DNA from 2 places in the Alkalimonas mucilaginosa genome. Region 2 is predicted to be linked to the other one. Evidence: riboswitches for the same ligand, from Rfam matches in the RefSeq annotation. Region 2 holds a riboswitch; the other holds the start of a gene.
What was found. Region 2 has a riboswitch for thiamine pyrophosphate ahead of thiC (phosphomethylpyrimidine synthase ThiC). Riboswitches for the same ligand answer to the same signal wherever they lie in the genome.
Positions count from the first base shown of each region.

Region 1 (14,566 bases), on a different contig from region 2:
GCAGATCACCGGGAATAAACTTGCAGACAAATACCAGTTTACCGTACCGCTCAAACGACCATTTCATGCAGCGCTGCAATGCCGCCATCACCACATCGTAGTCACCAAACAACTGGGTACTCATGGTGTTGGTGATTATATGCAGCTGAGGCTCTTGCTGCAGCTCAGCAATAAAAGCCTTGATGGGGCCAATGTACTCATCGGCCAGTGGGTACTTGCTGATTTCAACCGACAGTTGCATCATTACCTCCTGAGAGTGCTGTTAAAATTGATAACTGGCAGTCACACCAAAGCGGCGCGGCTCCCCCCATTGCTCATAGGTATGGGGGGCGTATTCATCACGTGGATCATTGCCAAAGTAAAAACCACGGACCGCCTGATCTTTATCCAAGGCATTGCGCGACCAAAGTGCAAACTGCCACTGCTCCAGCTGATAGGTCAGGCGAAGATTCACCAGCTCTGAGCTGGTCGAGCGGGCATTGTGGCCATCGGAGTAATAGAAGCCGCTTTTGCCCTGCACACTGGCCTGCAGTGTTAGTTGCTCACTCAGGAACCAGTCACCTGCCAGCTGATAAGTAAAGCGCGGCGCATGCGCCTGATCCCGCCCGGTCATATCCAGACCACTTTGCGTCACATAAGGGCCCAGCTTAGATTTCAATAGCCCTGCATTGACATGCAGGGTAAAGCTTGGATGCAGCACAATGCGGTTTTCCATCTCAATACCGTAGTTGCGGCCACGACCAGCATTGTCGATAAAACCGGCAAACTCCGGGCCCAGGTCCGGGTTCAGCCAACCTTTCACCTGCATAGCATCCCGCCACATATGAAAAGCTGCCACCCGGGTAACCAGACTGCCATCAATAGCCGCCCCTTTCACACCAAACTCGGCGTTCACCAGAGTTTCCGGCTCGAATGTTGCCTGCTGCAGCAAGGACGAAAAGCCATCATCACCAGCACGGGACAGGGCCTCACCGTTCACCCCTCCCACCTTGTAGCCACGTGACAACAAGGTATAGATCATCGCCTGCTCACTGGCCTGGAAGTTCAGGCTGAGCTTGCCACCCCACATGGTATGCTGTTGTTTAATGCCTAGCTCACCACTATCTGTGTACTCATCTTTATACCGCTCGACACGACCACCCACAATCAGAGTGACTTGCTCAGATAACGCAGTGCTGGTTTCACCATAGAGTGCCAAATTATCGCGGTACAAACTGCTGTCGAACTGACGGAATTCAGAGCCGGCCCGGCGCAAACGCTGCAAATCCAGCTCACGGCCGCTGGCATAGAACCCCAGCACCCAGTCGGTGTGCTCGCCAATACGCCCTTCATCATCCGATACCAGACGGTAATCCAGCGTCCACTGCTCGCGGGAACGCAGATAACGGTCAAAATAAGAGTATTCCCACCCCGGACGAATCCCCACGAAAGACCAGTCTTCATCAAAACTGTAATCCGAATCGGCTGATAACCAGCTTAGCTGCCACATCAGATCCACTCCGCTTAAACCGTTGTAATCCGAGCGCAGCGCCAGCGCCTTGCTGCTGAGCTTATCTTTGCCGGGTTCATCCGATAAGGTGGTACGGTTTCTATCAAGCGAAAACGCATCGTAGCCATTGTTCTGCTCTATGACGTGGGCAATCAGTTGCCACTGCAGCTGGTCGCTGTGGCGATACAACAGCCGGCCGCGGGCAGTCAGCTCATCGATGTCGTTGGTATCTTTGCGGTTTAAATAGGTATTTTCGATAAAGCCATCTGAGACTTGTTTGTCCAGCGTCAGGCTAAAGGCCAGCTGCTCGCTGATGGCATCGCTGACCATACCGCTTAGCTGCCAGCTGTTGTAATTGGCCAAAGTAGCACTGACCGCGCCATCGCGGCGAAAATCCGGCTGTTTCGAAGTCAGGTTTAGCATGCCTGCCATGGCATTGGTTCCAAAGCGGGTGGCCTCCGGGCCACGAAACACTTCCAGTTGCTCGGCATGAGCGATGCTGCTGATGCCCAGGCCAGAGTAATCAATGCCATCAATCAGCACACCAACCGACGGGTTGATCACATCAATAAACTCGCTGCGCTCGCCGATGCCGCGCATTTGCACAAAGCGGCCGCGTGATGCGCCAGCAGCAAAGTTCACATTGGCTAACTGATTCAGTACGTCATCAAGATGTTGCGCCGAGCTACGCTGCATATCGTCGGTTGAGAGCACCGCAATGCTGCCGGCAATGTTTTGTACCGATAAACGCCGAAAATCACCCTGCACTTCCAGGCGTTCAATGAATTCTTCAGCAACACCACCAAAGGAGGCAAGGATACAGGCAGCAACAACGGAATAACGACAGCGCATGGTGGTCTCCGGTAAAGGGATCATCCGCGCAAAAGGAGTCAGTAACACCATCCCTCCGCCGGCATGATCCGGATCAGGTTCTTAGGGTTCGCCATTAAGCATCTCAGCACTCTGTACAAATAGAGCACACCCCCTGGTAGGCCGGCAGTGTAACGATTTTCGCACCAGCTGGCAATCCTGCTAAGAGTTGCTAGTGGCAGTGAAACTAAAGTTTAACTTGATAAACACAAAAAACATGCTACCTTGCAAAACTGAACACGCACCAAACAGCCAAGCTATTAACTTTGTTTATTAAGGGTTATTCCAATGAAGCGACTTAGTAAGATCGTTTTTTGCCTTCCATTATTAATGCTAAATTTGGAGCATAAACCAAATGATAATTCCTATCTGCAACTCAACGAGCCTCTTAATTTGCTGGAGTTTAGACTTGTGTTAAATACTGCATCTGCAGCCAGGAATGAAGAAGAAGATGAGGAGGAGGATGATTGGGAGCGAATTGGTGTAATCGGCACACCACCAGGGGATTGGGATTGGGATGATTGGGATGATGATGATTGGTATGACGAGGACGATGAGTGTACCAACATATCTCTATGTGGTGATGATGACGGCGATCATGGTGACTCATCTCCTACCCCAGAAAAGGTCTGCGGTAATGGGTATACCCGAACAGAGACACAACAACATATGATTGATTCTATTGTGCAACTGTCAGAAGCGGAAGGAGCTTGGAGAAGCTATCTTAACTTAGAAGCGATGACCCTGACAGTATACTTATCACAGGTTTATGGCTATCGTGCTGGTTCTGCTATGGGAGGTGCTTACAGGATTGTAATGGACCAAGGACTACAAATGCTTTCAAGTTCGGCTAGGAATCGTTTACAAGCAGAGTACAATGCAGCTTTGGCAACCTGTGATTAAGCATCGCAGGATATGCATCTAAATCAAGCCGGAGGGGAAAATGGCTAGAGTTTCTAAATTATTTCCTAGCTTCAAAGATAAAAAAGATTCATTTGTTATTCGTTTAATCGAACGTGTTTCAGGTAAAAAACTAACAGGATTTAAGCTCAATTTAGCGGACGCTATTGGCAATGGGGTTCTGATTGGCTTTTTCCTCTCTATATTAGAAGCCGTGCTGCTGCTGTTGCGATTTGGATTATCACACTTGGGTGGAATAGCTGCAAATGCAGTTTTTACATTTTGTGTATCTTTCTCATTCGTCTTCCTGGTGGCTTTATTGCTTAATCTAGCCGGTGAATGGAAAGAAAGCTTAACAGATCAACATAAACACTATGAAACATTCATTTCGTTTATTTTTCATTTGATTACGCTACCACTTATTTGTCTGATTTTATGGATGTATTTCTCTTCGCACCCATTTTCCAGGTACGACGATAAAATTCGATCCCAAGAACTAATAAGTATTTGTGAAGAGTGTACTCAAAAAGCAGTCAACTCAGCAAATAGTTCAAATGGGCATGGTGACGCTTCGGCAGGAGCAAATGATAACCAAAAGCATAAGCCTTTAAAAGATGGATTGGAACACATAGATTTCAAAAATATGACCGCCGAAGAGCTTGACGAGCTACTTGAGCGGTATAATTTTCACGACTTTAATGCTGAAGCCCGAGTAAGTCAAATCACTAAGACGTTTGGAAGCATTAGCCTTTATCCAGACGATAAAAATACAGATTGGGAAAATTTCTTAATTGAATTAGACCATGTGGTAAGTGAAGAAGGTGCAGCATATGCAGCTATTGAGATCCTCACTGGAATACACAACAAAGCGCCATTTAATGTTATCGTTGATATATTAAATAGAGGCCATCAGCTCAATGGCACTCATATTTCCTCACTTGCAACGTATTTAAGTGTAGAGGAATTTCGTCAACTGGATAATTATGGGGTCGATTTGTCCCAAACAACTTCCATTGGAAGCAATGCACTTGTCGCTTCATTACATAATCGCAAAGGGCCAGCTGTATTTGAATATCTCTTGACTAAAGACAGTTTACTTTTTTCAGATGACTTTGATGTCGTTAAAGAAGTGCTTACACGCTCAATTGAACTAAACCGATCTATTAATTACACGCAAATGTTAATCGACAGGGGAGCAGTCGTGACAGAGGATACCAAAGAGTGGATAGAACGTGACTTACGCAAGAATAACCCGAGATACTATTCACTGATAAAATCCAGGCTTTCATACAATTAGTTAGTAAATCAGCTGGCCACGGAAAATAGGCCAGCTGTGTATACTTTTCAAATGGTGAACAATCTGTCACTTCTGACAACTCAGCGCTTTTGTCTTACAACTTTCATACAGCCCGACTAAAATCAATCCAACTGGTTTTTTTGCCAGGGTGAAACCTGGCACACCCATTGGATATTGTTTTGAAAAACTACTTTTTATCACTAATCGCACTGCTCTTTGTAAGTGCCTGTAGCAGCATCCCCGCCACCGACCAGGCTAATGGGCTAGCTCCCACCATTATCTTGATCTCTATCGATGGCGCCCATCCCAGCTATCTGCAGCGTTACCCCAGCCCGCATCTGAATGCGCTGGCCCAGGCAGGCCTGGTGGCGGATGCGCTGCAGCCGGTGTTTCCCAGTAAAACCTTTCCAAACCATTACTCGCTGGTGACAGGCCTGCACCCTGAGAATCATGGCGTGATTGATAATGGCATGTACGATCCTGAATTTGATGCCCGCTTTACCATGAGCGATAAAGAGGAAGTCGGTAACGCCCGCTGGTGGGGCGGTGAGCCGATTTGGGTCACCGCTGAACAACAAGGCCAGGTAGCCGCCACCTACTTTTTCCCTGGCTCTGAGGCCGCAATTAAAGGGGTACGTCCAAGCTACTGGTTCCCCTACGATGGTGATGTTTCCAACCGACAGCGGGTAGAGACCGTATTAGAGTGGCTGCAATTACCAGTTGCCGAGCGACCGCGCATCATCACGCTGTACTTTAGCGATGTCGACTCTATGGGCCATATGCATGGTCCCAACTCCAATCAGGTACGTCAGGCCATGCAGGACATTGATGCAGAAATTGGCTATCTGGTGGCTGGACTGACCGAACTGGGGCTGCTTGAGCAGGTGGATTTGCTCATCACCTCGGATCACGGCATGGCTGAAGTGGATCAAACCCGGCATATTGTCATTGATCAGGCCTTAGACCCGGAGTTGGCTCACTATGTACGCTATTCCCGCGAGTTGGTGAGTATATTTCCAAAAGACGGGCAAAAAGAGGTGATTTACCAGCAACTGAAAGCAAACCTGCCACCGCAGGCCCGCTTGCTGCGTAAATCGGAGATGCCGGAGCGTTTTCATTTTCAAAACCATCGCCGCATTGCTCCCTTGCATGTACTGGCCGAGATTGACTGGATCCTGGTACGACGCAGTTGGCTGCCCGATATGATCAAGGCCCCTACCTACCGTGAGCCACGCGGCAGTCATGGCTACGACAATGAAGAACCGGCGATGCAAGCCCTGCTCATCGCTCATGGCCCCAGCTTTAGAACGCAAACCCGAATAGAACAAGTTCGAATGGTGGATTTGTACCAAGTGATGACAGAGATTTTAGGGCTTAAGCCGGCACCGCACGATGGCGACCCGGCCGTGATCCCTTTGCTGCTACGAAGCGAATAGGCTCGCTACAGTCCCAGATACCAGGTAGCGATGGAGAAATAAATCATCACACCAGCGACATCGGCAATCGAGGTAATCAATGGGCCGCTGGCTGTAGCCGGGTCCATTTTAAAACGGCTAAGCAGAAAGGGCAGCGACATCCCTACCAGGCTGCCAGCAATGACCACTAAGGTCATGGTGGCGGCCACCACCAAGGCAATATCGTAGCCACCACGCCACCAACCGATTGCAGCGACGGCTACCGCCATAGTCACCCCTAATAGGGTAGAAACAATGATTTCCCGCCCCAACATTTTGCCCCAGTCTTTTAATGCCACATCACCAGTGGCGAGCGCCCGCACCATAAGCGTACCAGACTGGGCACCGGCGTTACCGCTACTGGCAATCAACAGCGGCAAAAAGAACAACAACACCATATAATTGGCGATGGTTTCTTCAAAGTAAGCGATCCCTTCTCCTGAAAACAGATTACCAAATACCAGCAGCACCAGCCAACCGACCCGCTTACGGTAAAGCAGGTTGATGGCCGCATCTTTCACGCTGCTATCCAGCTTACCGATGGTGGCGGTTTTGTGGAAATCTTCGGTGGCTTCTTCGGCCGCCACATCCATCGCATCGTCGTAGGTGACGATACCAACCAATTGCATGTCGTGATTCACGATTGGCAGGGCCAGCAAGTCGTACTTTGAAATCAGCACTGAGACTTCTTCCTGCGGCATATCGACCTGGCCAAAAATCGGCTCGTAGGTCATCAGCTCGTGAATTTGCATGCCCACAGGGGCCAGGATCAGCTCTTTTAATGAAATGACCCCAATTAAACGGCGCTCTTTATCCACCACATAGGACTGATAAATGGTTTCTTTATCCGGCGCTTCTTTACGCAGTACCTCAATGGCTTCCCGCACCGTCAGATCAGGGGCAAGCGAGGCATAATCGGAGGTCATCACCGCCCCGGCCGTGCCTTCTTCGTACGACGACAGCAAGCGCAGATCCTCGCGCTCGGCCTGCGCTAGAGCAGGCAGTAAGGTTTCCTGCTGCTCTTCGGTTAAGCGATTGAATAAATCAGCCCGTTCATCCGATGACATCTGCCGGATAATAGGCGAGAGTTTGCGCCGGCTGATCGAGATTGCCAGCGTGACCTGCGTTTCCGGAGGCAAGTAACCAAAGACTTCCGCCTGCTCAGCCCGTGGCAAGGTCGATAACAGCTCCCAGACCGACTGAGGTTCAAATTCACTGAAGGCAGCGGCCAGGTCAGCCGGGTGAATGTCTTCAAACTGCTCGCGCAGCTCGTACAAGGCGTCTGACTCCAGCGCCAGACGAATGGTATTTATCAGAACCGGCAGTTCCATGATGCCCCCTTACAGCGTCATTGGTATGATCTGGTAAGGGGTTGCCAGTGGGCAGAATCAGCTTACCAGACAGGTGCGATGAAAATTTGGATATGTCATCAGGCTAGGCCTGCAACTGGGTACGTCCATAGCTGGAATGTGCTCCGCACAAGGTTAATTCATACCTCTGTATTTTAGTGCCTATCCCGCGCCAGCACAACCACCAAAGGGCTGAAGTTGTTGAGCAACCTATTCTTTTTCTACCGGCACCTTGCTAAGATAGGAAAACGTTCACAAGGAGATGGCGATGGCACAGACAGAGTTGCAGGCATCCGACGCCCAACCGCTGGCGGACTGGTGGCAATCACGCCGCCTGACCGAACAAGGTTGCTGGCATATCGCCATAGGCCCCTTTTCATTGTATTTGGAGCGCACAGCCGGTGAGTGGCTGGTGAGCCACCAACGCCACAGCGATGATGAACCCCTGCACCGTGTGTTGCAGGAGCCGATCGAAGCATGTCCTGAAAGCCTGACCGTGCAACGCTACGTGTTTCAAAAAGCACCGCTGGATTTTCGGCTACAGCCTTGCCTGATGGACAGGCCCGTGGTGGTGAAAACCCGACAGCCGGTCTTAATCCCGCCAGGGGAGAGCATCGACTTTTACATCAGCACGCCTCTTTGCCTGCGTTTATTGCTCGGCAACGATACCCTACTGCAAGAATGGCCCATACTGCGTTTGTCCGATACCTGGTTTGGACCGTCCACCCGGGTAGGGGAGCTCTGCTATGCCGCCAAAACCCATGCCCGCCATAGTCTGGACGAAGTACCACTTCGCCCGCACCGGGCCGTCACCCCCCTGACCATCAGCAATCAGAGCAAGGCCATTTTAAGTATTGATAAAGTGAGTTTACCCGTGCCTCTGCTGTCGGTATTTGCCCGCAGCGATCATACGCTCTGGACAGAAGCCGTGACGCTGGTACACCAGGCCGATCAACTACTGGCTAAACTCAAAATCGAGCGTAAACTACCTGTAGGTATTACCGCTGCGCAACGTGTGACCGAACCAAGGCAGCAGGCAGAAAAAAATGCCCTGGTGCGTGCCTTTGCCGGTATATTCAGCGACTAAGCGGAGCTTGTTATGGAAACTTTTTTGCAATTGCTGGAACACCATCATGTCGCGACTTTTCTGCGCGCCTCCTTACTTTTTTTCAGTGGCTTATTGGTAGCGCACCTGCTGGCCAGAGTCACCGTTCGGCTTAGTAAAGGCATGTCCCCTCATCATCAGGTGTTGTTAAAGCGCCTGGTGTACTGGCTGGTGCTGTCGCTGTTTCTGGCCTCGGTGCTAAAAGAGCTCGGCTTTAGCTTAGGGGTCTTGCTGGGAGCAGCTGGCGTGCTAACAGTGGCCATTGGCTTTGCCTCGCAAACCTCGGCATCAAACCTGATTAGCGGTTTATTTTTGATCGGCGAAAAGCCATTTCAGCTGGGAGATGTGATCAAGGTAGGCGAAACCACCGGCGAAGTACTGTCCATCGATTTACTCTCGGTCAAACTGCGCACCTTTGATAATCTGTTTGTCCGGATCCCGAATGAGAGCTTGATAAAGACCCAGATGACCAATCTGACCCGCTTTCCCATCCGGCGCTTTGATTTACAGCTGGGTGTCGCCTATAAAGAAAGTATCAAACAGGTTCGAGAGCTGTTGATGACAGTGGCAGATGCCAATCCACTGTGTCTGGACGAACCATCGCCCTTATTTGTCTTCAATGGCTTTGGCGATTCCAGCCTGGATATTCAATTCTCAGTCTGGACCAAGCGGGAAAACTTTCGCGATTTGCGCAACAGCCTGCAGGAAGAGGTAAAAAATGCATTTGATGCCGCCGGTATTGAAATTCCATTCCCACACCGCTCCTTGTATGCCGGTAGTGAAAGCGCGCCTTTTCCTATCACTATTGTTTCGGCCAAAACAGAGAAAGCAGGCGACGATGCCGATATCAGCCCCTAAGTCTGTAAAGGCGCCAGCATGCGTGGCTTGATGCTGCTTGGCGGTGCTTGCCTGCTTAGCACTGCGTTGCAGGCCAGTGACTGCCAACTGCTGGAAAATACCGATGCATTGCCCGAGCGGGGCGATATTCGTATCCGCTCCATTGATTTTGATGCCAGCAATGTGTTCGATCTGAACGAGCCGGGCACCTTCTGGCTGCATCGCTTTGCCAACTACAGCCACATCATCACCCGGGAAGATACGCTGCAACAGGACTTATTATTTGCTGAGGGCGATAAACTTAGCCTGGCCGAGCTTGAAGAGACCGAGCGCTTATTGCGAAGCCGGCGCTATCTACGTGAAGCCAAAGTCAGTATCAGCCATTACTGCAGCGAATCGCATCAGGTGGATGTGCTGGTTGAAAGCTGGGACAACTGGTCCTTATTACCAAAAATTGATTTCAAACACGAAGGCGGAGTCTCCCAATACTCCATCGGTATTGCCGAGGATAATCTGCTGGGTACCGGTAATCAGTTGCAGCTCGATTACGCCAAAGACAGTGAGCGAACCGGCTATTTGCTAAGCTTCGCTTCCCCCAATATGTTTGGCAGCCATTGGAGCAGCGCGCTGCAGTACGCAGATAATTCCGATGGCGAAAGCTATTTGTTAGCGGTTGAACGCCCCTTTTATCGTATCAGCTCCCCCTGGGCCATGGGCTTTGAGCTGGAAAAACACAAAGAAGAACTACGGGAATACCAGCGAGGAGAAGAAAGCAACCGCTACGACAGCAAACGGAACTGGCTACAAAGCTATCTTGGTTTTAGCTTGTATGCCAGCACCTACAGCGCACAACGGCTGCTGCTGGGACTTCGGCTGCATGAGCAGCAATTTGCCAGCAATCTGGATACCCAGAATGGCTTACCGCTTGATCGGGATTTATCCGCGCTCTGGCTGGAGTATCAATGGCTGCAGTCCGATTACCAAAAGCTGTATCAAATCAATCAGTTCAACCGGACCGAAGACATTAATTTTGGCTGGCAATGGACGCTGCAGCTGGCACGCCTCACCGATTGGCTGGGTGCTGATGCCAATGGCTGGCAACTAAGCAGTCGGCTGGAGAAAAACTGGACCATCAAACCTGGCAGCTGGCTGCTGACAGAACATCACTTCAAGCAGCAATGGCAAAGTGATGAGCCTTCCCGTCGCGAGCTTAGCAGTCACTGGTTAGTGGTGCACCACCTGACCGACCAAAGCAGCCTGGCAGCTCGCTTTCATCTGGAGCTTGGCCGGGAAATGTATCGGGATGAACTGCATCAATTGGGCGGTGATAATGGCATGCGGGCCTATCCGCTTTATTTTCAACGTGGCCAAAAGCTTTGGGTAGCCAGCGGCGAATACCGTTACTACACACCCTGGTCTATTTTACGGTTGTTTGATGTTGGTTTTGCCGGCTTTGTCGATGCAGGCCGGGCCTGGGACGATCCCTGGCAAAGCAGTGAAGCCAGCGATCAACTGCTGTTTGGCGTTGGGGGAGGTGTTCGACTGCTCTCCAAATACTCCAGCCGCGGTACCATGGTGCATCTGGATTTGGCCAAACCGCTGCGTAGCGAGCCAGGGCTGGATAGCTGGCAGTTTCGCGCTATGGCCAAGCGTCGTTTTTAAGTCAGCTCTGACAACTTTGGCAAAACACCGTACTGCGTTGTCCTAACCGGATCTCCGCTAACTCTGCGCCACAACGCAAACACGGCAGGCCGCCCCGGCCATACACCAACAACTCCTGTTTAAAGTAGCCAGGCTTGCCATCGGACTGGCTAAAATCACGCAGCGTAGTGCCGCCCTGCGCAATGGCTTGTGCCAGGGTTTGCTTAACCTCCTGCACCAGACGCTCGCATTCGTGTATAGACAAAGACTTAGCCGGACGGCTTGGCAAAATACCCGCTTTGAACAAGGCTTCATTGGCGTAGATATTGCCCACCCCAACCACCACTTTGTTGTCCATCAGCACCAGCTTGATGGCGCTGCTGCGCTTTTGTGCCTGCTGCCACAGCAGCTGTGCATCAAAGAGCTCGGTCAGCGGTTCTGGGCCAAGTGCCTGCAGCATTGGGTGCGGTTCATCCTTGGCTTGCCACAGCACAGCACCAAAACGCCGGGTATCATTGAGTCGCAGCAACTGACCACTGCCGAGCACAAAGTCAACATGATCATGCTTACCGGCGACCGTGCTTTGCGGCAGCACTTTCAAGTGCCCGGACATACCAAGATGCAGCAAGATACTGCCTTGTGGCAGTTCAATCAGCAAATACTTAGCACGGCGTGTCACACCCAGGATGGGTTCATCCTTTAGTGCCAATACATCATCCGGTATCGGCCAGCGCAGCTGACGCTGACGTACCACCACCCGCTGCAACAGTTGACCAGCTAAATGGGGGCGAATACCAAGACAGGAGACTTCTACTTCAGGCAATTCAGGCATTAACGAAACTCCGCCGGAAATAACAACTCGGCTTCAGCCGCACGAATGGGATAATACAAACGACGATGCGAAGGGCTTAAATAAAACTGCTGATCGGACAAAGACAGGACCCAGATTATCGGTTCCCCCTGACCAGCAAGCACCAGTTGAGCCTGGGTTAACGGCTCCGGTAAGGGTGACACGCTGCGCTCACCATCGGCCAGCAATTGCTGCTGCCAGATGGCTATAGTGCGATCCACCAAAGGCTGCAGATCCGACCGGGCCGGCACCAGCTGCCAACCTTGTGGTGAACGGCTGATACGCACACTGGCAAACTCAATGCTCAGCAGTTGTTGCTCGCCCAGTAAGCTGGTATTGCGGTGCTTTAAATCCGCCAACCGCTGTGGTGTGCCATACAGCAAAAACATCAGCAATAGCACGGCAAAAATCAGTACATTATTCCAGGCACGACGGGAAAGTTTTGGCAACATGAAAAAAACCTGCCTGATGGTGAATAACGAAAAGTCTACCACAGCCAATCATACTTCAGCTAACAGCAACAAATTGCAGGCAGAAAAAAACCCGGCCAGGCCGGGTTCTTTCAGAACGTTTGATTACTTGATTTTCGCTTCTTTGAAAATCACGTGCTTACGCACTTTAGGATCAAACTTTTTGATTTCCATCTTCTCAGGCATGGTACGCTTGTTCTTCGTGGTGGTGTAGAAGAAACCAGTGCCAGCAGATGATACTAAACGAATTTTATCGCGCATCGTCGTAATCCTTAAACTTTCAGACCTTTGGCACGCAGATCAGCCAAAACTGAATCGATGCCATTCTTATCAATAATACGCATGCCTTTGGTAGACAGGCGCAGTTTGACGAAACGATTTTCACTTTCAACCCAGAAACGGTGCGTTTGCAGGTTAGGCAGGAAACGGCGCTTGGTTGCGTTGTTGGCATGAGACCTGTTATTACCAGTAATAGGTCGTTTGCCGGTCACTTGGCATACTTTTGACATGTCGTATCTCTCCAAAAAATAACTGCTTGCTCGAGCGTTTTATCTGCCTTCTGGCCAAGGAAGGCGGCTCTGAAAACGTAAGAGGGCGCAATTTATACACGAAAGGTGGTCCGAATTCAAGCAAATTCATCCGTGAACCGCTCGTTTGCAGCAATTTAGTACGATCGCAGATCCTTTAGAGGATCCAGCTAGATCCAACCCCGCTCAGCAAAGGACACCACCTCGCCATCACCAACCACCAGATGATCGAGCACCCGGATATCCACCAACTGCAGCGCCTGCTGGATCCGGCTGGTAATGCTGCGATCCGCCCTGCTCGGTTCAGCCACGCCGGATGGGTGGTTGTGAGCCAGGATCAGCGCGGCGGCATTGTACTTCAATGCCTGTTGCACCACCACCCGCGGATACACCGGCGAGGCATCGATGGTGCCATAAAACAATGGCTCGGATTTAAGCAAGCGGTGCTGGTTGTCCAGATACAGCACCTGAAAAACTTCCCTGCTCTCGTGATGAAGTTGCTGGCTTAGATAGCGTTTCACCAACGAAGGCTCGGTAAAGACGGCTTCGTGCTGCAGGCTCTGCTGCAAACAGCGCTGGCTTAGCTCCATCACCGCCTGCAGCTGTACGTACTTGGCCATGCCCAGCCCTTTGCCTTCACAAAAACGCGGCAGCGGTGCCTGCATCAGGGCTTTCAGCGAGCCAAAATCTGCCAGTAAGCTGCGCGCCAGTTCTACCGCCGACATGCCCGGCAAGCCAGTGCGCAAAAAGATCGCCAGTAATTCGGCATCCGATAAGGCAGTAGCTCCACGTTGTAGTAACTTTTCTCTGGGCCGCTCTTCGGCTGGCCAGTCCCTGATTGCCATGCTTCCTCCTTGTGTGAAATGCGTCTTTAGCAGCTGAAGTCAGGGGTCGTTTCATGCTATCTTTAGCCCAGTTTCAGCCAACGGACTTCACAGCATGCAAACTACTCTCAGCGGCCAGCGGATCTTACTGGGCATCAGCGGCGGCATCGCCGCGTACAAAAGTGCCGATCTGATCCGGCGTTTAAAAGAGCGCGGTGCCGAAGTACGGGTGATCCTGACCGAAGGCGGCAGCCACTTTATTACCCCGCTTACTTTGCAGGCTCTGTCTGGCAACCCGGTCAGCTCCAGCCTGCTGGACCCAGCGGCAGAAGCAGCCATGGGCCATATTGAGCTGGCGAAATGGGCCAGCTGCATTCTGATAGCGCCGGCCAGTGCCGATCTGATTGCCCGGCTGGCCCATGGCCTTGCCAATGACTTACTGACCACCTGTGTACTGGCTAGCAGTGCTCCAGTCATGGTTGCGCCAGCCATGAACCAGCAGATGTATAAAAATAGCGCAACAAGGCACAACATAGCAACACTGAAAGAACGAAAATTTCACATCATAGGTCCGGCGGCAGGTGAGCAAGCCTGTGGTGATGTCGGCCCGGGCCGGATGTTGGAGCCATTAGAGCTGGTCGCAGCTTTAGAGCAGCTGCAAGCGCCAGTGCTACCCGCCTTGCATGGAAAGACGATTTTGATCACTGCAGGCCCCACCCGCGAGGCCATCGATCCGGTGCGCTTTTTAAGCAACCACAGCTCCGGCAAGATGGGCTTTGCACTAGCCGAAGCCGCCGCCAAAGCCGGCGCCAAAGTGCAGCTGGTCACCGGGCCGGTTAATCTGGCAACCCCTGCCGGGGTCGAGCGCATTGACGTACAATCGGCGCAGCAGATGCACACAGCGGTGATGCAGCGCGCCAGTGCGGCCGACATTTTTATTGGCTGCGCCGCCG
Region 1 is NZ_JAUGZK010000004.1:17,619-32,184, reverse strand. It holds gene QWF21_RS06435 (hypothetical protein) at 1-241, opposite strand, end outside; gene QWF21_RS06430 (TonB-dependent receptor) at 263-2,392, opposite strand; TPP riboswitch at 2,375-2,485, opposite strand; gene QWF21_RS06425 (hypothetical protein) at 2,648-3,262, shown strand; gene QWF21_RS06420 (hypothetical protein) at 3,303-4,556, shown strand; gene QWF21_RS06415 (alkaline phosphatase family protein) at 4,736-5,992, shown strand; gene mgtE (magnesium transporter) at 5,998-7,341, opposite strand; gene QWF21_RS06405 (hypothetical protein) at 7,628-8,446, shown strand; gene QWF21_RS06400 (mechanosensitive ion channel family protein) at 8,459-9,322, shown strand; gene QWF21_RS06395 (BamA/TamA family outer membrane protein) at 9,341-10,963, shown strand; gene mutM (bifunctional DNA-formamidopyrimidine glycosylase/DNA-(apurinic or apyrimidinic site) lyase) at 10,965-11,774, opposite strand; gene QWF21_RS06385 (hypothetical protein) at 11,774-12,244, opposite strand; gene rpmG (50S ribosomal protein L33) at 12,368-12,523, opposite strand; gene rpmB (50S ribosomal protein L28) at 12,535-12,771, opposite strand; gene radC (RadC family protein) at 12,960-13,634, opposite strand; gene coaBC (bifunctional phosphopantothenoylcysteine decarboxylase/phosphopantothenate--cysteine ligase CoaBC) at 13,729-14,566, shown strand, end outside.
Region 1: it holds a riboswitch for thiamine pyrophosphate, as region 2 does, so the genes downstream of both, QWF21_RS06430 (TonB-dependent receptor) here and thiC (phosphomethylpyrimidine synthase ThiC) in region 2, are expected to answer to the same signal.

Region 2 (14,566 bases):
GGCCTGCCAATGAAGAACGGAAGTGCATAGAAATCCTCGTTAGAGTAAATGCTCTACTTTATTCTAAGCAAGTTCACCTGTGGCTGCAACTTATTGCCACGGTGAGCCTTATTTGGTACCAAATAATTTGTCGCCGGCATCGCCAAGCCCCGGCAAAATGTAGCCATGCTCGTTAAGTTTTTCATCGACGGCTGCGGTGTAAAGCTCGATATCCGGATGTGCCTTCGATAAGGCACTGATGCCTTCCGGCGCTGCCACCAGCACCAGAGCTTTGATATGCTTGCAGCCTTGTTGTTTTAACAGATCAACGGTTGCAATCATTGAGCCACCGGTGGCCAGCATTGGATCCACTACGATGGCCAAACGGTGCTCCATATCCGGTGCCAGCTTTTGGAAATAAGGAACAGGTTGCAGGCTGTGCTCATCCCGGTAAATACCAACCACACTAATGCGGGCGCTGGGTAAGTGCTCCAGTACACCGTCCATCATCCCTAAACCTGCCCGTAAAATAGGCACTACAGTGACTTTCTTGCCTTGAATTTGCCGGATTGGAATGGTGCCGCACCAGCCTTCAATACTACAGTCTTCCAGTGGTAAATCGGTGGTGGCTTCGTAAGTAAGTAAACTGCCAACTTCTCTGGCAAGTTCGCGAAAGGCTTTGGTGCTGATATCGGCTGAACGCAATAAGCCCATTTTATGCTGCACCAGCGGGTGTTTAACTTCCGTTAGCTTCATTTGTTATCCTTGTTAAAACACAGTTTTAAGCATAGCACATCGAAAGCCTGGCTTTGATGCCCCAGCAATTGCAACCACTCTGAGTTTAAGTTATTTTGAGCTGTCTTTGAATAAAAGGAAAAAAACGATGTTAAAGAAATCAATTCTGCTGGCGGCGATGTTGTGCTGTTTTCCATTAAAAGCGGATCCGGCCTATGAATTGCTGGATGTGATGGGAGGCCAGGAGCAAGTGCTTCAGATGCAGCAACAACTGGTGCAAATGATGGCAGGGTCAAACCCAGTGCTGGCACAGTACGAGCCGGTATTGCTGGAATGGAGCCGGACCTACATGAGCTGGGACGAAATGAAAGTGCCGATGGCCGCGCTTTATAAAAAGCATTTCAGTGAAGCGGAGTTAAAAGAGCTGGTTCAGTTCTACAAGTCCCCGGTAGGTGCCAAAAGTGTTGAGCTAATGCCGCAGCTGTTTTCCGAAGGTGCGCAAATCGGCATGGCGTTGGCAGAAAAGTATCAGCCGCAATTACTGCAGATGTTGGAAGCTGCAGGATTGGATATCGGCAATTAGTTTCTTAAGTCATCGGGGCGCTTGATTGCGCCCCGACTTCAAACTGGCAGTTGTTATCTTCCTAAATAAGGTTCCCAGTCTTTAAGCACCGGAGCCATCCCCAGTTGTTGCAGATGCTGCCGGTATAAAGCCGGACTACGGCTATCGTCGATGCTAAATTGTTCCAGTGCTTCAGGATCCACTGCATACCCACCGGGGCGGGTGCTGGAGCCGGCACTGCTGCTGGTAATGGCAATGGGTACCAGTTGATCGCGCAGCTCAGCCCGTTCACGGGTGGATAAGCTGATCTCTAGACTGGGAGACAGCAGGCGGAAGGCACAGACTAGTTGCACCAAATGCTTGTCGCTCAGTGGATAGGGGACTTCGATACCACCGCTGCAAGGCCGGATCCTCGGTACCGACAGTGAATAACGGCTTTGCCAGTACTGTTGTTGCAAATACAACAAGTGCATGGCCAAAAAGCTGGCATCGGTGCGCCAGTCTGCCAGGCCAAATAATACGCCTAAACCGATTTTATCAATACCGGCTTTGCCCAGCCGATCCGGGCAACCGAGCCGCCAGCTCATATCGGACTTTTGGCCTTTTAAGTGGTAACGCTGATAGGCGCTTTGTTGATAGGTTTCCTGATACACCATCACCGCATCGACACCAAGCTGACGTAACTCCAGGTAGTGGGCTTCGGATAAGGGTTGCACTTCCAGCATCAGACTACTGAAGTGACGGCGGATCAAAGGTAGCATCTGCCGGAAGTAGGGCATGCCCACTTTGCGTTCATGCTCACCGGTGACTATCAGTACCTGATCGATGCCGGATTGACGCAATGCCAGGCATTCTTTTTCGATTTCTTCGGCAGTGAGTACCCGGCGTTTGACTTTCTGGCTCATGGAAAAGCCGCAGTAACTGCATTCATTGGCACAGAGGTTGGATAGATACAAAGGGGCAAACAGCTGCTGAGTTCGCCCAAAGCGCTGGCGGGTTCGTTGTTGTGCTTTGGCTGCCAGTTCAGGCAGCAGCGGCTCGGCAGCCGGCGATATCAGAGCCTGGAAGTCTTGCAGGGTAAGTCGGGTTTTACCGAGCGCTTGTTTCACCTGGGCCAGTGAATAGCTTCGGCTTTGAAGCAACTGGTGCTCCCAGCTTTGCTGCTGCCACAGTTCATAGAACCCCTGGGTCATAGCGTCTCCAAAAAGTGGGTCAGTGGGCTGGAAGCATGCGCCTGCGAAGAGGTAGCTGCCAAACCGCTGCGCCGGGCATGAACTCCGGCCTGGCATGCCAGCCGGAAGCCTGTTGCCATAGCAACAGGATCGGCCGCACTGGCAATGGCAGTATTGACCAGCACAGCACTGGCACCCAGCTCCAACGCCTGACAGGCATGGGAGGGAGCCCCAAGGCCTGCATCAATAATGACCGGTACCGTCGCCTGCTCTATAATGATCTCCAGCATTGCCAGGGTCTGTAGGCCCTGATTGGAGCCTATCGGTGCACCCAACGGCATTACGGCAGCACAGCCAGCTTCTTCCAGTCGTTTGCACAGTACCGGATCGGCCGGGCAATAAGGCAGTACCACAAAACCACGTTTTACCAGCTCGTGCGCAGCCTGCAGGGTTTCAATCGGATCCGGCAGCAAATAGCGCGGATCCGGATGGATCTCGAGTTTCAGCCAGTGGGTGCCAAGCGCCTCGCGGGCCAGCTCTGCGGCAAAGATGGCTTCGCTGGCTGTTTTAGCACCGGAAGTATTGGGCAGCAGCCGAACGCCCAGCTGTTGCAAGGGCGTCAGGATATCGTCGCTTTGGTGTTGTAAATCCAACCGCTTCATTGCCAGGGTCACCAGCTCAGTGCCTGATGCTGTGACTGCAGCCATTAATTGTGCCGCACTGGCAAACTTGCCAGTACCAAGCAGCAGAGGGCTTTCTAACTGAACGCCTGCCAGATTGAGCATTTTAACCTCCGGTGACGATTTGAAAAGCCGCGACCTGATCGTCCGGCTGTAAAGTAGTGCGAGCCCACTCCCGTTTACTGATCACGGTCTGATTAATGGCCAGTGCCAGCCCATTCGGGTTAAGTTGCAGCTGCTCAACCAGCTGTTGCAAAGTACAGGGTTCAGCAAGTTGCTGTGGTTGTTGATTAACGGTGATACGCATAATGCTGCTCCCATAACTTATTAAAAAAGCGCAAGCGTTGAGCTGGTTGCGTCGCTTTGGTAATAGCACTGACCATGGCAATACCATGCACTTTGCTGGCGCAGGTTTGTGCAAAGCTGTGCTGATCGATGCCGCCAATCGCCACCGTCGGAGTACCGGCACAGAGCGGTACTGACAGAGCCAACCTTTTGAGCCCTTGGGGCTGCGATGGCATCTGCTTGGTTTGGGTGGGGAACACATGGCCCAATGCAACATAGGAAGGGCGTAATTGCAGGGCTCTGGCCAGTTCAAAGGGGCCGTGGCTGGAAATACCCAACCGAAGGCCAGCTTGCTGGATCGCTGTTAAATCGGCCAGAGCCAAATCTTCCTGGCCTAAATGCACGCCGTAAGCGCCAAGTTCAATGGCCAATTGCCAGTGGTCATTGATAAAAAGCCGTACCTGATATCTGCGGCATAGCATCACGGCTTCGGCAATCTGAGCATGCAAATCAGCAGGGCTGCCTTGTTTCAGCCGTAATTGAATGCAGCCAGGTTGCTCCGGTAACAGTTGCTGCAGCAGGGCGATGGAGTCGACCACCGGGTAGACGCCCAGCGGCTCACTGATGCCGGCAAAAGGTGCTGTTGGTGTTTTTGGCCAGTTGGCACCGCTAATTCGTGGCAGATACTGCTGACTTGTTGGCCAGCCCGGATGCGCCAGAGAGCCTGGGCCTGCCCCTGTTGCATAGCCCTGCTCCAGTGCCGCCTGCAGGTAGGCCCGAGCCAACACCAGTGCATCTTCCAGCGGATAACCATGCGCCAGCAGGGCAGTTAGGGCACTGGACAGAGTGCAACCGGTGCCATGTTGATGCGGCGTCTGCAACCGTTCACAGGCAAGAGCAACCAGCTTGTCTTGCTGATAAAGCAGGTCTGTGACATCCCGGATCTGGCTGATATGGCCACCTTTTACCAGTACAGCTGAAGCGCCAAGCGCCTGCAGCAATGCCACCTGCTCATCAATAGCCTGGGTCGGTCGGCCACTGAGTAAGCCAAGCTCCGGCAGGTTGGGGGTGAGCACATCAATGTGAGGCAGCAAGGCACGCCAGGCATCCAGCAGCGCTTCACTGTGCCAGTGTTGGCCACTGCTGCTGCCAAGTACAGGATCGGCCACCACCAGTGCCTGATGTTGCTGTTTGTACTGCTGCAGCCAGTCGGCCAGCTGCCAAATCATTTCAGCTGTTGGCAGCAAACCTATTTTAATCGCTCGCGCTGGTAAGTCACTTTTCAAGGCGTCCAACTGAGCTTGGAACAGCTTATTTGAAACAGGCTCCAGCGCCTGCACACCAAGCGAGTTCTGCGCTGTGATGGCGGTGATTGCGGTGCAGGCATGACAGCCAAGGTCCTGCAAGGTCAGCACATCGGCCTGAATACCTGCGCCCCCCCCGGAGTCTGAAGCAGCAATGCTCCAGACCAGGGGTTTCGCCGGCTGCAGTGCTGCTACCGGCTGAGGACTGGCTAACGAAGTATTAGCTGCTTGCATCGGCCAACTCCGTGGTGCTGCTTTGACTTGCGGACTCTTCTGCGATTTGTTGATTCAGTCGCATTGAGCAGAACTTAGGACCGCACATTGAGCAAAATTCTTCGCTGTCCGCTCCTTCGTGCCCCAGTGTTTCATCGTGGTAGGCTTTGGCCGTGAAGGGATCCAGTGCCAGGTTGTATTGATCGACCCAGCGAAATTCGTAACGGGCCTTGGATAGGGCATTATCCCGCAGTTGCGCCGCCGGGTGGCCCTTGGCCAAGTCAGCGGCATGGGCAGCAATGGTGTAGGCAATTAAGCCTTGCTTGACGTCTTCTTTGTTCGGCAAGCCCAGGTGTTCTTTGGGGGTGACATAACAGAGCATGGCGCAGCCATACCAGCCAATCATCGCAGCACCGATGCCGGAGGTGATGTGATCGTAGCCCGGGGCTATGTCGGTAGTCAGTGGCCCTAAGGTGTAAAAAGGCGCTTCATGGCAGTGCTTGAGCTGCTCGGTCATGTTTTCTTCAATCAGTTGCATCGGCACATGGCCCGGACCTTCAATCATTACCTGCACATCGTAGCGCCAGGCGATTTTTGTCAGCTCACCCAGGGTGCGAAGCTCGGCAAACTGGGCTTCATCGTTGGCATCGGCAATGCTGCCAGGGCGCAGGCCATCGCCAAGTGATAACGAAATATCGTAGGCCGCGCACAGCTGACAGATTTCTTCGAAGTGCTCGTACAAAAAACTTTGCCGGTTAAAGATGCGGCACCACTGCGCCATGATGGCGCCACCGCGCGAGACGATGCCTGTCACCCGGTTGGCGGTTAGCCCAACGTACTCCTGCAGAACACCGGCATGAATGGTGAAGTAATCCACCCCTTGTTCGGCTTGCTCCAGCAGGGTGTCTTTAAACACCTGCCAGCTTAGTTGACTGACATCGCCTTTGACTTTTTCCAACGCCTGATAAATCGGCACTGTGCCAATGGGCACCGGGCTGTTGCGCAAAATCCAGTCGCGGGTTTGGTGAATGCGCCGGCCGGTGGAGAGATCCATCACGGTATCGGCGCCCCAGCGGGTGGCCCAGACCAGTTTTTCCACTTCCTCTTCAATGCTGGAGGTGACCGAGGAGTTGCCGATGTTGGCGTTGACTTTCACTTTGAAGTTGCGGCCAATGATCATCGGCTCGGCTTCCGGATGGTTGATATTGGCCGGAATAATAGCCCGACCAGCAGCTACTTCTTCCCGGACAAATTCGGCGGTAATCACCTTGGGCGTGCGGGCGCCAAAACTGTTGCCGCTGTGCCGGCGCATGCCATCATCCTGCGCTTGTTCTGAGCGGCCCATGTTCTCGCGCAAGGCAATAAACTCCATCTCCGGCGTGATAATACCGGCTCTGGCGTAGTGCAGTTGTGTCACTGTTTTACCGGCTTTAGCGCGCATTGGCTGGTGCGAAAATTCGGTGTGCCATTCATCCAGCGCGATTTCCTGGTAAGGTGGCAGCGGGGAGGCTTCCACATCTGCACGCGCTGTGATCCACGCCAGCCTTAGCTTTGGCAGGCCCTTTAGCACATCGAGTTTTTGTTCCGGATCGCCATAAGGACCGGAACTGTCGTACACATTCAGTGGCGGGTTATCGCTTAAACTGCCGTCTTTGTGTTTGGTCGGATGCAGTTGGATAGAACGGACCGGCACCTGGATATCCGGGCGCTCGCCCTGTAAATACCGCCGTACTGAGTTGGGAAAGGTTTCGCCCTGCAGCTGACGAATATAAGCCTGGGCGCGGGCGCGTTGTTCGCGTTTGGATACTGGGGTTGAATTCTCTGACATAGCAAGCTCCTGGGTTCCGATATCGGTTGAGGTTGCTTGTCTGGAGTGGGTGAACAAAGGTGGGGCAGCAGGCTGAGATACAGCCAGATACACCAGGCGCTGCAGCAGGGATCCCAACAAGCAGGATGGTGCAGCGCATCTTGTTCCCTTCGCAGGTATTAGCCTGAATCAGGTTCCACGGATCTCGCATCAGCGATCTCAGCTCCTTTGGTTGTAATACAACCAGTGGAGCACTCCGACAAGTTGGCTTCAGTATACGGACTTCATAATCGAAAGCAAGAGCCGCTCGTGCTCAGAGCTGCTCGGCATAATGGTACAGCGCTTTCAGGATACGCATTGCCCGCTCATCGTGTTGATGTTGCTGCGCCGCCAGCTCCAGTTGCTGATGAAAAGCCTCCAGTGTCAGTGGCGGATCATCCAGCCCATCGGTTAAGCGATCCACGCAATACTGTTGCCATTTGAGCATGTCCTGTTCATTCAAACTAGCGGGGTAGTTACGTGCCCGGTAGCGAAACAGCAGTTGATTCAAACGTTCGTCACTAAAAACTGGCGTCTGCACTTCCAACTGCTGCGGGCTGAGCTGGTGCAACGCCATCATTTTTTGCTTATCGCCATCGGCCAAAAATCCCTGATAGAGCTGATAATCCGGGTTGGTTTCTACTGGGAATGCTTCGGCTTGGGCAAACACCTGCTGTGCTTGTTGCTGCACCTCCGGGTTGGCCAGCAACCAATTTAAATGTGCCCGGCATTTGCTGCGATCAATACCCAGAGCATCGGCCCGCTGTTCCGATAAGGTTTTCGCCGGTGCCAGCACCGGGCATTTGTTCAGGTGAATTAGTTTCAGGCCCAGCCGCTCTTCGCCTTCGGCTAAATCAGCGCTTTTGGTATAAAGCTTCTCGCGCAATTGGTCGATATCAAGCGCCAGTAAAGGCGTTGGGTCGGCCTGCAGGTTCCAGGCAATCAGTGCATTCTTGTTGGTTGGATGAAACGCCAATGGCACCACCCAACTGACACAGCCCTGACTGGCCGGGAATTTACCGGACACATGCACCAAAGGGGTTTGATTGGCCAGATTGATGTATTTGCTAAGGGCCTGTTTTTTTCGGTGCTCAAACAAGAACTGAAACAAACGCGGCTGTTTGTCACGCACAAGTTTTGCCAGCGCTATGGTGGCATAGACGTCGGACAGCGCATCGTGCGCCTGTTCATGGGCCAGCTGATTGGCTTTGGCCAAGTCTTCCAGTTTAAAGCTGGGCGTACCGTCGTCTTTTAACGGCCACTCAATACCCTCCGGGCGAAGTGCATAACAGGCCCGCACCACATCCAGCAAATCCCAGCGGCTGTTGCCCTGTTGCCACTCACGGCCATAAGGCTCATAAAAATTGCGGTACAGACTGTGACGGGTCACTTCATCATCAAAGCGAATGCTGTTGTAACCAAGCACGCAGCTATCCGGCTCACTGAAACGTTCCAGGATTTTACCGATAAACTCGGTTTCCGGCAGTCCGCGTTGTTGGCAAAGCTGCGGGGTCAGGCCGGTGATCAGGGCTGCTTGTGGGTGCGGCAGGTAGTCGGGAGCCAACTGACAGTACCAGACATCCGGTTTACCAACAATGTTGAGCTGGTCATCGGTACGAATACCGGCAAACTGGGCCGGGCGGTCACGTTTTGGATCGGCGCCCCAGGTTTCAAAATCGTAGAAGTAAAAAGACATAAACAGTACGGACTCTTGGCTGGCGAATTTTTCCTGCTGCTAGTGTAACAGCTCGATAGAGCGATAGACAAAAGCGGATGCAAGGCAGGACCTGTTTTTTGCTGCTTGACCCGAGCGCCAGACTGCGCCAGTATGGCAAAAATACTGCGCATTAAAGTTACGCATAACCTACTCGGGCTGGTCGTTACGCCAGCTGTGGCAGGCTTTGCAGAGGATAGCCAATGACCGCCAGTAGACGGATTGAATGGATCGACTCCTTGCAATCGGTACCAGCCGATAGCTGGAATGCTTTGTTTGCAACCGATTACCCTTTTACCCGGTTTGATTTTTTGCAGGCGCTGGAAAGTGGCGGCAGTGTTGGGCCTGGTACTGGCTGGCAGGCCAGTCATCTGACCATCTGGCAAGGCGAGCAATTGATCGCGGCCGTGCCGGCCTATCTGAAGCAACACTCCTATGGCGAATACCTGTTTGATTGGGCCATTGTTGAAGCCTATCAGCGCTATGGCCTGGACTTTTTCCCCAAGCTGGTGCTGGCCATTCCTTTTACCCCGGCCGAAGGACCGCGTTTTGGTGTGTTAGCGGGTGAAGATGAGGCCGAGCTGATGACGCTGATGCTGGATGCCTTGCAGCAGCGCATGAAAAAACAGCGCCTGAGCAGTATTCAGTGTTTGTACCCCAATGAAGCGCAGCGCGAGCACCTAACGGCTGCCGGCTACTGGCCACGGCAGGATGTGCAGTTTGAATGGCGCAATTATGGTTACGCGTTTTTTGATGATTTTCTGGCAAGTTTAAGCTCACGCAAGCGCAAACAAATTCGTAAGGAGCGTCAGCGGGTGCAAGACGCCGGTGTTGCTCTTAGTGTGGTGCATGGCTGCGATGCCGATGCGGCGCTCTGGCAGCAATTGTATCACTTTTATCAACGCACCTACTTAAAGCGCTCTGGCCATGCCGGTTATCTGACCGAAGCTACCTTTCACGAATGGGGCCAGCAACTGGCCGATAGCATCGTGATTTTTGCCGCCTACCAGCAGCAGCAACTGATAGCCGCTTCCTTGTGCTTCCGCTCAGCGGACACCCTGTATGGCCGTTACTGGGGCTGTGAAGCCGAATGGGACTTTCTGCATTTTGAAGCCTGCTACTATGCCGGCATTGCCTATTGCATCGAGCAGGGTTTACAGCGCTTTGATGCCGGTGCTCAGGGTGAACACAAGCTGCAACGCGGCTTTGAGCCGGTTACGCGTTATGGTTGCTATCACTTTCGGGATAGCCCGCTAAAAGATGCGATAGGCCGCTATTTTGAAGGCGAAGAGGATATGCTGGCACTTTATCAACGCCAGGCGCAGGCGCGTTTACCATTTCGCCAGCCGGCACACTCAGAGCCTTTGTCTTAACGCTGAAAGTGCAGCAAGCGGTTATTGGCCGGCATCGCATGATCGGCTTGCAACACAAAACCGGCCTGAGCGGCCAATGCAAGCACGGCTTCCTGATCACGAATGCCCATGACAGGGTCGCGTAGTCGCAGGCTTTGATCAAAAGCCTGATTGCTGGCACTGGTAAATTGGCCCTGGTAATTAAAGGGGCCATAAATGCAGAGGCTGGCAGCTGGCAGGCAGAACTCATCCAGCCGGGCAAACAACCGCTGCACCACAGCCCAGCTCATAATGTGCAGCGTATTGGCACTAAAGATCGCATCCACTTTGGCATAAGGCCAGCTGTTTTCCCGAATATCCAGTGCAACTGCCAAAGGCAGATTAGGACGTTTCACCTGCTGCAAGCGCCGATTCAGATCCGGTAAATAGGCCGGTTGATCGCTGCACTGCCAATGCAAGTGCGGCAGCTCATGGGCAAAGTATTCGGCGTGTTGCCCGGTACCACTGCCAATCTCCAACACCTGCTGGCGATGGGCAAAGGCATGGCGCAGGATCTGTAGAATAGGCCCCTTGTTGTTTTCACAGGCCTGTGAAAAGGGTAAAGCTGTTTGCATAACGCACTCGCTATCGATTACCAGAGTCATAGCATAACGGAAAGCTGCAGTACGATGAAGTGATCGAACTGCGATTCTGAGCGTAACGCTATGATGAAACAATAACTTAAATACCATGGTGTGGTGATGGTCCGACAATCTCCTTACACAAAGTTACAGCAATGCAGTGGCTTGCTGGTTATTCTGCTGATTACTTTTTTGGCCGCAGCGCTGGGAAGCCTGGGCTCTATCAATGCGCCAGCGTTTTACCTGCAACTGGAGCTGCCGAGCTGGGCACCACCCGGCTGGTTATTTGGTCCTGTCTGGACGGTGCTGTACACCCTGATGGCGCTGGCTGCCTGGCTGGTTTGGCGCAGTGACCGTATCGCCATCACGGGCAGAGCATTGCAGTTGTATGGTATTCAACTGGCGCTGAATGCGCTCTGGAGCTGGCTGTTTTTTGCCTGGTACCTGGGAGCAGCAGCACTGGCTGAGATTGTATTGCTTTGGCTGGCGATCCTGCTCACTCTGCTATGGTTTAAACGGCACAGCAATCTGGCGGCTCTGCTTTTGGTACCCTATTTGTGTTGGGTAAGTTTTGCAACGGTACTTACCTGGAGCATCTGGCAATTCAACCCGACTGTGCTGTAACGAGAGGCGTTTATGAGATACCGCTACACCCTTTGCACTACCTTCATCGCTGTGAGCTTGTTTTGGCAGCCATCTGCCAATGCTGATAACGAGACTGTCCGGCCTGAGCCGCGAGGTTTTATTTACGGAGTTGGCGTTGGAGTTAATCAGGAGCTGTATCAGGATTACCGCAGGCGGACAGTACCTATACCGGTGGTTGGCTACCGGGGCGAGCGCTTATCGGTGTATGGTCCTTTTATCAGTTATGAGTTGCTGCAGCAGGACGGTTTGACACTAACGGCGCGGCTGGCCCCACGCTTTGCCGGTACCGATGCTTCAAAAAGCCCGGTCTTTGAAGGCATGCAAAAACGCAAAACCTCAATGGATGCGGGTGTTGGCCTGCGGTATGACTGGCAGAATATCCGGCTGGAAACATCCTGGCTGCACGATGTGCTTGGTAACTCCGATGGCTATGAAGTGCGCAATCGCATTGGTTACCAGCATCGCTTTGGCCCGGTTTTTGTTGAGCCGCATCTCAGTTTGGATTACAGCAACGCCCGGCTGGTGAATTATTACTATGGCGTCCGGCCGGAGGAAGTTACCAGCAACCGGCCGGCTTACCATGCGGGCAGTGCCTGGAACCCCGGGGCCGGTGTGTCGGTAGCCACTCCCATTTTTTGGGGAGGCATGACCCGGTTAGGTCTGGATCATCGCTGGTACGATGATGCGATAGCCGACAGCCCATTGACGGATCGGCGCCGCGGTTTTCAGTTGTTTTTTAGTTTCAGCCGCTTCTTTTAATGATTGTGTTGCTGTTTTGCTTGGCTGACAGACAAAAAAAAGCGCCGGCAAGCGGCGCTAAAAATGTCAGCAGACAAGGTTGGTGTCTGGGTGTTACAAGGAACAAAGCCATGGTAGCGCTTTGGTGCATGCAAGAAGTTGATCTACCGCAAATCAGTTGCCGACAACCGCACAAATTTGTCAGCCTGGGCCAGATAGGTTACAAGTAAAGCACAAGATCCCATTTCAACAGGACATCCAAGATGCGCAAGACATTGTTAGCCGCTGTAACTACCGGATTAGTTGCCACAGTTGCAGTCGGGGCAGAATCTCCGATTGGTTTAGTGATCCACGGTGGGGCCGGCACCATAGAGCGGGCGAACTTATCGCCCGAGCAGGAACAAGCCTATCATGACGGCCTGCGACTGGCGCTGGAGCAGGGCTATGCTATTTTGCAAGCCGGCGGCTCCAGCCTGGATGCTGCCATCAAGGCGGTCACTATTTTAGAAGACAATCCGTTATTCAATGCTGGCAAAGGGGCTGTCTATACCTGGGATGAACGCCACGAACTGGATGCGTCCATTATGGATGGGGCTACCTTGAATGCCGGTGCGGTGGCTGGGGTCAGTACCGTTAAGAACCCTATTTTGCTGGCGCACAAGGTGATGACGGAGTCGGTGCATGTGATGTTATCCGGCGCCGGTGCCGAACAGTTTGCTGCAGAGAAGGGCCTGGAGCAGGTCGATAACAGTTACTTTAACACTGAATTTCGCCATGAAGCGCTCAAGCGCATGAAAGCGGCTGAGGGCGCTGTGCCGCACCAGGCTAACGTGGTGCGTGATCCGAACTGGCAAATGGGCACGGTTGGCGCTGTGGCTATTGATCGCCAGGGCAATCTGGCCGCGGCGACCTCGACCGGTGGCATGACCGGCAAACGTTATGGCCGGATCGGCGACTCGCCCATTATTGGTGCTGGCAACTACGCCGACAACAGCAGCTGCGCCGTTTCTGCCACCGGTCATGGTGAGTACTTTATTCGTTATCAAGTCGCTTCCGATATCTGTGCCCGGGTGAAGTATCAGGGCGTTTCGGCTAAAACCGCAGCTGATGCGGTAATTCAGGATGTATTGCTGCCAGTCGGTGGCACCGGTGGTGTTATTGTGGTGGATGCCAAAGGAGAGCTTAGCTGGTCTTTTAATACCCCCGGCATGTACCGCGGCAAGATTGGCAGCAATCAACCGGCCTTGACGGCTATTTTTGCCGACGAGTAACTGGCTAAAAAGTCAGCAGTCAGTGGTTTTTTGCTGACTAAAATCCGGCAGTTTTGCCAGTTTCAGCTAGGCTTAAAGCAAGCAATATGTCTTCAGGAGGAAACATGGACTTACTGAAAGTAGGCGATTACATGAACAACCATCCGGTAACCTTTACCGCAGATATGACGGTGGAGCTGGCAGCCGATCGGCTCACCATCAGCAATCAGACCGGTGGCCCTGTGGTGGACGAACACAATAAAGTGATTGGCTTTTTATCCGAGCAGGATTGCTTGGCTTTGATGCTAAAATCCACCTACCACGACCAGCAGGTGGCGCATGTGCGCGATATTATGCAAACCGAGGTGTTGTCGGTAAAAGCGTACGATGGCATCATCGATTTGGCGCAAACCATGCTAAAGCTAAAACCCAAGTTGTATCCGGTGGTGGACGACAACAACCAGTTGCTTGGGATCATCAGCCGCAGCCATGTGCTGGCCGCCATCGATAAGGAAATGAATTCCCATTATCGCAAAGCCGTTTGATTGCAGCGCTTTGCGCTTCTTGCTAGCATAACGCCCTTATTCTGCTGAGGGCGTTTTTTTGTCTGAACCCAAGTCCATACCGAATCCACAGTCGCTCCACGAGTTGCAGCGACAGCTTCGTTTCGCCATGCAAAGAGATCAGTTCCGTTTGCAAAAGCGCCTGCATGGCCTGAAAAAAATCAGCGATGAGGCAAAGCGTAATAAAGCTCTCGCCACGATAGCACAGGATCTTGAGCGCTCGGTTGCCCTGCGCCAGCAACGAGCCAGCCAGGCCTTGCAACTGAACTATCCGGCCGAGCTGCCGGTGGTGGCAAAAAAAGACGACATCAAAGCGGCCATTGCTAAGCACCAGTTGGTGGTGATTGCCGGTGAAACCGGCTCGGGCAAAACCACCCAGTTGCCGAAAATTTGCCTGGAGCTGGGGCGCGGTGTTGCCGGCATGATTGGCCACACCCAACCACGGCGTTTGGCTGCACGCAGCGTTAGCAATCGCATTGCTGAAGAGCTGGGGGTCGAGCCTGGTAAAGAAGTCGGTTTTAAAATTCGTTTTGGCGATCATACTTCCGAGCAGACCCGGATTAAACTGATGACCGATGGGGTGCTGTTGGCAGAAATGCAGCAGGACCGTTTCTTAAATCAGTACGATACGCTGATTATTGATGAGGCGCACGAACGCAGCCTGAACATCGATTTTTTGCTTGGGTACCTGAAACAGTTGTTGCCAAAACGGCCGGATTTGAAGGTGATTATTACGTCGGCCACCATCGATCCGCAGCGTTTCTCCAAACACTTTAACGATGCGCCGGTGATTGAAGTCTCGGGCCGCACCTATCCGGTGGAAGTGCGTTACCGGCCTTTCGATGAAACGGCCGAGCAGAACGATAAAGATCGCGATCAGCTGCAAAACCTGTTCGATGCAGTGGAGG
Region 2 is NZ_JAUGZK010000014.1:21,484-36,049, reverse strand. It holds gene QWF21_RS15220 (TolC family protein) at 1-28, opposite strand, end outside; gene upp (uracil phosphoribosyltransferase) at 109-735, opposite strand; gene QWF21_RS15210 (DUF2059 domain-containing protein) at 863-1,297, shown strand; gene thiH (2-iminoacetate synthase ThiH) at 1,351-2,469, opposite strand; gene QWF21_RS15200 (thiazole synthase) at 2,466-3,233, opposite strand; gene thiS (sulfur carrier protein ThiS) at 3,235-3,435, opposite strand; gene thiE (thiamine phosphate synthase) at 3,419-4,951, opposite strand; gene thiC (phosphomethylpyrimidine synthase ThiC) at 4,938-6,758, opposite strand; TPP riboswitch at 6,886-7,006, opposite strand; gene sbcB (exodeoxyribonuclease I) at 7,051-8,472, opposite strand; gene QWF21_RS15175 (GNAT family N-acetyltransferase) at 8,694-9,863, shown strand; gene QWF21_RS15170 (DUF938 domain-containing protein) at 9,860-10,456, opposite strand; gene QWF21_RS15165 (TspO/MBR family protein) at 10,583-11,086, shown strand; gene QWF21_RS15160 (MipA/OmpV family protein) at 11,099-11,866, shown strand; gene QWF21_RS15155 (isoaspartyl peptidase/L-asparaginase family protein) at 12,109-13,116, shown strand; gene QWF21_RS15150 (CBS domain-containing protein) at 13,221-13,640, shown strand; gene hrpA (ATP-dependent RNA helicase HrpA) at 13,699-14,566, shown strand, end outside.